Regions from separate parts of the Ornithinimicrobium panacihumi genome, predicted to be linked through region 1. Evidence: riboswitches for the same ligand, from Rfam matches in the RefSeq annotation. Region 1 holds a riboswitch; each other region holds the start of a gene.
What was found. Region 1 has a riboswitch for thiamine pyrophosphate ahead of thiO (glycine oxidase ThiO). Riboswitches for the same ligand answer to the same signal wherever they lie in the genome.
Positions count from the first base shown of each region.

Region 2: another riboswitch for thiamine pyrophosphate. It lies ahead of thiD (bifunctional hydroxymethylpyrimidine kinase/phosphomethylpyrimidine kinase); the one in region 1 lies ahead of thiO (glycine oxidase ThiO).
Region 3: another riboswitch for thiamine pyrophosphate. It lies ahead of ACTMMA_RS11330 (thiamine ABC transporter substrate-binding protein); the one in region 1 lies ahead of thiO (glycine oxidase ThiO).

Region 1 is NZ_JBQGWG010000004.1:144,463-146,713, forward strand. Features, by position in the region: gene thiO (glycine oxidase ThiO) at 1-1,019, opposite strand, end outside; TPP riboswitch at 1,010-1,132, opposite strand; gene thiE (thiamine phosphate synthase) at 1,194-1,853, shown strand; gene ACTMMA_RS06150 (FMN reductase) at 1,906-2,251, opposite strand, start outside.
Region 2 is NZ_JBQGWG010000009.1:41,854-44,104, forward strand. Features, by position in the region: gene ACTMMA_RS10045 (DUF6924 domain-containing protein) at 1-435, opposite strand, end outside; gene ACTMMA_RS10050 (DnaJ family domain-containing protein) at 559-1,206, opposite strand; TPP riboswitch at 1,285-1,422, shown strand; gene thiD (bifunctional hydroxymethylpyrimidine kinase/phosphomethylpyrimidine kinase) at 1,414-2,251, shown strand, end outside.
Region 3 is NZ_JBQGWG010000011.1:10,843-13,093, forward strand. Features, by position in the region: gene ACTMMA_RS11325 (ABC transporter permease) at 1-222, opposite strand, end outside; gene ACTMMA_RS11330 (thiamine ABC transporter substrate-binding protein) at 198-1,376, opposite strand; TPP riboswitch at 1,426-1,530, opposite strand; gene ACTMMA_RS11335 (DUF4235 domain-containing protein) at 1,568-1,846, shown strand; gene ACTMMA_RS11340 (SDR family NAD(P)-dependent oxidoreductase) at 1,975-2,251, shown strand, end outside.

The sequences.
Region 1 (2,251 bases):
GTCGCCACGACCAGCCCCTCCGCCGGCAGGCGGCCCAGCAGCGGGGCGTTGTCGGGCGTGCCGGGACGCGGCCTGGCAACCACCTCGGCCAGCTCGCACTCGGCCAGCGCGGGCACGATCCTGATGGCGTCGCTGAGCAGCTCGTGCAGCCCGCCGACGTGGACACCAGCCCGACCGTCCTCCCGCGAGGTGGCGCCGAGGACCACGCTGCCGTCGGCCCGCGGGACGAGATAGACCGGCCGCCCCACGACCCTCCCCCGCACCGAGCCGGCCAGGACCTGGTCCGTCCGGGCCGGCGGGCGCAGGCGCAGGACGTCCCCGTAGACCGGCCGCAGCGCCCCGGTCAGGTCGGCCCCGAGCCCCTCGAGGTCCTTGGCCGCGACCGCGTTGGCGACCACGACCGCGTCCGCCTCGAGGGTCGTGCCGTCCTCCAGCCGCACCCCGCGGACCGGCGCGGACGGGTCGCCCGAGTGCAGGATCCCGGACGCCCGCGCGGGCACATGCGCCTCCGCCCGGGCCGCAGTGAGCGCCTCGAGCAGCGCCGACCCCAGCGTCCGCGGATCGACCTGGTGGTCCCCCTCGGCGAGCACCGCGCAGGAGATCCGCGGGGAGAGCAGCGGCTCCCGGCGCCGAGCCTCCCGGGTGGTCAGCAACTGGGAAGCGAGGCCGAGCCCCGTGCTGAGCCGGTGCAGATCGGTCAGCGCCTCCCGGTCGGCGGCGTCGGCGCCCACCACGAGGGTGGGGGTGGTCCGGTGGCCGAGCTCCTCCGTCCCCTGCCCGAGCGCCTCCGCCACGTCCTCGACGAAGGCGGGGTATGCGGTGGCGCCCGCGAGGCACAGCCTCCCCAGCTCTTCCTCGCGGTAGTAGGTCTCGGTGACCGCGGCGAGCATCCCCGCCGCCGCGTAGGTCGCTCCCTGACCGGGAGCAGGGTCGACGACGGTGACCTCGGCCCCGCCGCGGTGCAGGGTCCAGGCGGTGGCCAGTCCGACCAGCCCGGCCCCGATCACGACGACTCGCACGCCATCCTCCCTCCGCCGGCATGACCCGGACAGGTTCGAGCGGTCGGCGAGACGTTCGCCCTCTCAGCCACCGTGCACCTGACCGGTGCGGCGTGGCTCCCGCGGATAGGGCCACCACCCTACGCGAGGGGTGATGGACCCGGGGCGCCGCCGGGGTGGCGTACGGTGCCGCCCATGAACCGCATACCTTCCTCCCCCTCGGACGCCGTCCGCGCGCGGCTGGACCGGTCACGGCTCTACCTGTGCACCGACGCGCGGCGGGAGCAGGGCGATCTGGACGCCTTCGTCGCGGCCTGCTTCGCGGGCGGGGTGGACATCATCCAGCTGCGGGACAAGACCCTGGAGGCCGCCGAAGAGCTGGAGCTGCTGGAGGTCCTGGCCCGGCGCGCGCGGGAGGCGGACGCGCTGTTCAGCGTCAACGACCGCGCCGACCTGGCGGTCCTCTCGGGGGCCGACGTGCTGCACGTCGGGCAGGGGGACCTCACGCCCGCCCAGTGCCGCCAGCTGGCGCCCGGCGCGCTGGTGGGCCGGTCCAGCCACGACGTGACACAGATGGCCACGGAGCGGGACGAGCCGGCGGTGGACTACCTCTGCACGGGTCCGGTCTGGGCCACCCCGACCAAGCCCGGCCGACCCGGGGTGGGGCTGGACCTGGTGCGGGCGGCCGCCGAGGGCCCGCAGGCCAAGCCGTGGTTCGCGATCGGCGGGATCGACGAGTCCAACCTCGGCGAGGTGCTGGACGCCGGCGCCACACGGGTCGTGGTCGTGCGGGTGCTCACCGGCGCCGACGACCCCGAGTCCGTCGCCCGACGGCTGCGGTCACGCCTGGGCTGAGCCGCGTCGCCGGCCGAGGGGGCCCGTCAGCCGACCGGCCCAGAGGGGCCCGTCAGCCGCCCAGGCCCCGCAGCATCTCCTCGAAGGGCGTGACCTCCTGGGACACCTCGGTGCCGGAGGTGCGGCGCCGCGGCCCGTCGAGGTCGCGGTCGTTGGGCGCGAAGCCGGCGACCGCGCCGGACTCGGCCACGACCAGTGCCGCCAGCTCGGAGGCTGCGCGGGAGATCCGCGAGGTCAACGAGCTGCCGCCCTCGCCGCCGCCGAAGTCCTCGGTCGCGGCGAAGACGCTGGTGGGGACGACGACCGAGCGCAGGTAGGTGAACAGCGGGCGCATCGCGTGGTCCAGGACCAGCGAGTGGCGGGCGGTCCCGGCGGTCGCGGCGATGATCACCGGCATG
Region 2 (2,251 bases), on a different contig from region 1:
GACGGCCTGAGGTTCAGAACCCGCGGAACACCCCGTCGTCGGTGGCGGCGTCGGCATCTCGAAGAAGTCCATGTTGGCCAGTGCCAGGTTGGCGACGATCGGCTCCAGCTCCTCGGGGATGGTGCGGAAGGTCTGATGCACCTGCTCGTTGAAGGGGTTCAGGTCCACCAGGAGCAGCGTGTGGTCGACCATCGTCCGGGTGTCAACGACGACCACCGCGGTGAGGTAGTCCTCCTCGTCCAGCCGCGCCACATCCTCGGCAGACAGGTCCGTCAGCTCCTGGCTCTCGACCTGAGCCAGGGTCGCTCCCCCGCGCCACTCGTCCAGCGGGTAGCGCCTGGTGGCTGCGGCCAGGGCCCGACGCCATGCCTCGTCGTGGCCGTAGTCCGTGCGCAGCAGGAGCAGGCCGTTCATCGGCCCTGCAGGCAGTCTCATGGGCGAAAGACTAGGGCCCGGCGGGCCCCTGCTGACGGGCAGCTTGGGGTCGGACGGGCAGCGTCGGGCCAGGCGGGCAGCGTCGGGTCACACGGGCAGCTTGGGGTCGGCCAAGCAGTTGGGTCAGCGGTCCGTCAGGCCCCACCAGCGCCTGCGACCCCTTCGTGGGGTAGGTGCGACACCTGCAACGGCGTCCCGGTCGGCCGCGGTCGGGTCCTGCGGCTCGGTGGTAGCTGGTGATGCGGCGGCCCGGAGCTCACGCCAGGCCTCCACCATCTCGTCCACGTCGACGCGGCCCACGATGGGTGGGGACTGCGCGCCGGCGTGGGGGCGGCGACGGTCGGCCAGGACCCGCTCGTTGAAGTCCTCCAGCCGCTCCCGCACGGCCGTCTCGGTGTCCAGCTGCACGAGCGACTCCGGGAAGCCAGCCTTCTCGCGTCGCAGCTGCATGACGCCCGGCATCGCGTCGGACAGGTCGAGCTTCTCCCGCTCGATGAGACTCTTGACCCACCAGTCCGGGTCGGTGCGGGTGTCGACGTCGCGCAGGGGCTTGCCGGCCCCGGGCAGGTCGGAGAACTTCCCCTGCCGTTCGGCCTGGGCGATCGTCTGGTCGACCCAGCTCTGCACGGCGTGGGCGGTGGCCGCCGCCGGCGGACGCTTCTTGATGACGCCCTGGTCGGCGAGCTGCTCCCGGGCCTTGGGCGCGCCTGGGCGTTCGCCGGGCGTGCCCCAGGTGGGACGGCCGTCCGGGCGCTGGTCGTCGTCGGTCATGTGAAGCACCTCCTGGACTCCCAGACTCTCACGGGCACCCCACCGGCCACCGCCCGAGGCGGCCATGGCTATGGTGGGCCGCACGACGCGGGGTGCCGCCCACGGTGGGAACTCAGGTGAGAGCTTCATCTGAGAACCCATGGTGGAGCGGCTGAGATCACACCCGTCGAACCTGATCTAGCTCGTACTAGCGAAGGGACGTCGCCGATGCCCGGCACTCCATCCTTGCCACCCCCTGACCGCCTGCCCGTCGTCGCCACCCTCGCGGGGTCCGACCCCTCCGGCGGTGCCGGCATCCAGGCCGACCTGAAGACCTTCAGCGCGCTGGGCGCCTACGGCTGCGCGGTCATCACCTCCCTGACCGCCCAGAGCACGATGGGCGTCACGGGCGTCCACGCCGTGCCGCCCGCCTTCGTCCGCGAGCAGGTCGAGACCCTCGTGGCCGACGTGACGCTCGACGCCGTCAAGATCGGCATGCTCGGCACCGCCGAGATGGCCGGGATGGTCGGCGAGCTGATCGCCGAGGGGCTGCTCCCCCGCGTCGTGCTCGACCCGGTCATGGTCTCCACCGCGGGCAGCCGCCTGCTGGACGAGGACGCCGTCGAGGCCGTCCGCGCACTCCTTCCGCACGTCGACCTCATCACGCCCAACCTGCCCGAGGCGGCGGTCCTGCTCGGCCGCGACCTCCCGGAGGCGAGTGGCGCGCAGAGGGGCGAGACCGCATACCCCCTGTCCGTCGGCGTCGCAGACCAACGCGACCTGGCGCAGGAACTCGTGGCGCTCGGTGCCCGACGCGTCCTGCTCAAGGGCGGGCACGCGGGCGGGCCGGAGGCCGTGGACGTCTACGTGGACAGCGTGACCGGCGACGTCCTCGAGCTGACGGCCCCGCGCGTCGCGACACGCAACACCCACGGGACGGGCTGCACGCTCTCGTCGGCGATCACCGCGCTCCTGCCCCATCGCGCGACGTGGCCCGAGGCGGTCGCCGACGCCAAGACCTGGCTGACCGGTGCGCTCCAGCACGCGGATCGGCTCTCCGTGGGCT
Region 3 (2,251 bases), on a different contig from region 1:
CAGCGCGCTCCACAGGGTGAACCACAGCACCCGCAGGGTGCGTGCTCGGCCGAAGACGTCCGGCACGCCGGACAGGTCGAGTTGGCCGTCGGGGAAGAAGCCTCGACCCAGCATCCCGCCGACCGGCAGGACGAAGAAAACCGCCAGGAAGGCGATCGGGACCAGGGCCAGCGCGGTCAGCGCCAGCCCCGGTCTGGTCAGCCGGTGGCGATGTCTGCCCACTCGCGCAGCCAGCTCTCACGCTCGGACTCGATCTGACCGGGGTGCACCACGATGGGCTGCTCAGCTACCTGGGCCCACTCCGCCCACACCTCGGGCAGGTCGACCTCGGCGTCCACGGGATACATGTACATGTTGTCCGGGATCGAGGCCTGGACCTCGGGGCTGATCAGCCAGTCGACGACGGCCTGCGCACCCTCGGGGTTGGCGGCGCCCTCGAGGACGCCGGCGTATTCAACCTGGCGGAAGCAGGTGTCCAGCAGCGCGGAGGTGGTCGGCTCGAAGCCGCCCTCGGGGATGGTGAAGGGCGGGCTGGAGGCGTAGGAGAGGACGATCGGCCGGTCGCCGTCGCCGCCGCCGGCGGTGAAGTCGACGGTGTAGGCGTCGGTCCAGCCGCTGGTGACCTTGGCGCCGTTGGCCATGAGGTCCTCCCAGTAGCCCTGCCACTCGCCGGGGCCGAACTCGCCGACGGTGGCGAGCAGGAAGGCCAGGCCGGGGCTGGAGGTCGTGGCGCCGGGGGTGACGAAGAGGTCCTTGTAGTCCTCCTTGGTCAGGTCCCGAAGCGTCGCCGGCGGGGCGATGCCCTCGTTGGCGAACCAGACGTGGTCGATGTTGACGCACACGTCGCCGTAGTCGACCGGGGTGAGGAACTGGTCACCGCCGTCGGGGAGCGCGTGCTCCTCCGCAGACTCAGGCAAGGACTCGGGGGTGTATGCGGCAAGCACCTCCTCGTTGATCGCGCGGGTGGCGAAGGTGTTGTCGATGCCGAAGACGACATCGGCCACCGGGCTGCCCTTGGTGAGGACCAGCTGGTTGGTCAGCGCCCCAGCGTCGTCGGATTGCTGGACCTGCAACTCATAACCGGTGTCGGCCTCGAAGTCCTCGACCAGCTCGTCGGGGACATTGAAGGAGCTGTGGGTGATGAGGGTGACCGTGCCGGGCTCGGAGGGCGCCTCCGTCGTGGTGGCTGCCGCCTCGCCCGGCTCGGACGTGGCGCTGCCGTCATCGGCGCCCTCACTTTCGGCAGCGCCGGTGGTGGGTGCCGGCGCAGGGGCCGGGGTGGTGCCGGTCGGCTCGTCGTCGGAGCCCATCAGCGTGCAGGAGCTCAGGGTCAGGGCCAGGGCCGCCGCAGCAGCCAGGGTGCGGGTCGTCCGCATGGTGCATCCTCCTCAAGGTGCAAGGAGGGGAAGGACGCGGCGGGTGCCGGGTCCGTGAGAGTCGACTTCCTTCGCCGGTGCTAGCCGGAGCAGGTTCGAGGGTCTGCGGCGGGTGCCGCACTCTCAGCGCGTGTGCGCTCCCCTGTCGTTTCGGTCTCGACCCTAACAGCCTCTGTGGCAGGATCGAGCCCATGAGCAACATCGTCGCCAAGCTCGCCACGACCGGAGCGGCCCTGGCCGCCAGCTTCATCGCCAAGAAGGCCACCGACGGCACCTGGTCCTTCGTGACGGGCAAGGAGGTTCCCGACAACCCCGACGACCCGGACATCGACATCAAGGAGGCGATCCTCTTCGCCATCCTCTCCGGAGCCCTCATCGCCCTGGCCAGGATGCTCGCCAACCGGCAGACCACCAAGGTCCTCGGCGCGGCCCAGGGCAAGTCGTCCGCTCAGATCGCCGACGAGAGCTGATCTCCCCCCGGCGTGTCGCACACGCCACAGCAACAACATTGATTAGCATTCGCCTCTTGCACAACGGATGAGTCTCTGGGAGCATCAGGAACCGAAATCTCCTGACGTCCCCCCGTGAGGTTGCTCGAATGTCCCGTATGCCCTGGCGCCCTGCCGAGCCGCTCGTGCGGTTCCTGTGGGCGTTCGGCGACGCGGTGACGTGGTTCCTCGCAGTCCTGGTCAGCGTGTGGATCCGCTTCCAGTACGACCTTGAGCGGACCTTGGTCCCCAACACCTGGATCGTGGCGGGTGCGGCCGCCGGGATACACATCCTCGCCGGGATCATCCACGGCCCCTACCTCGTCAAGCACGTGCGCGGCTCCTTCGAGGAGGTCATCGCGGTCGCCCGCGCTGCCCTCCTGACCA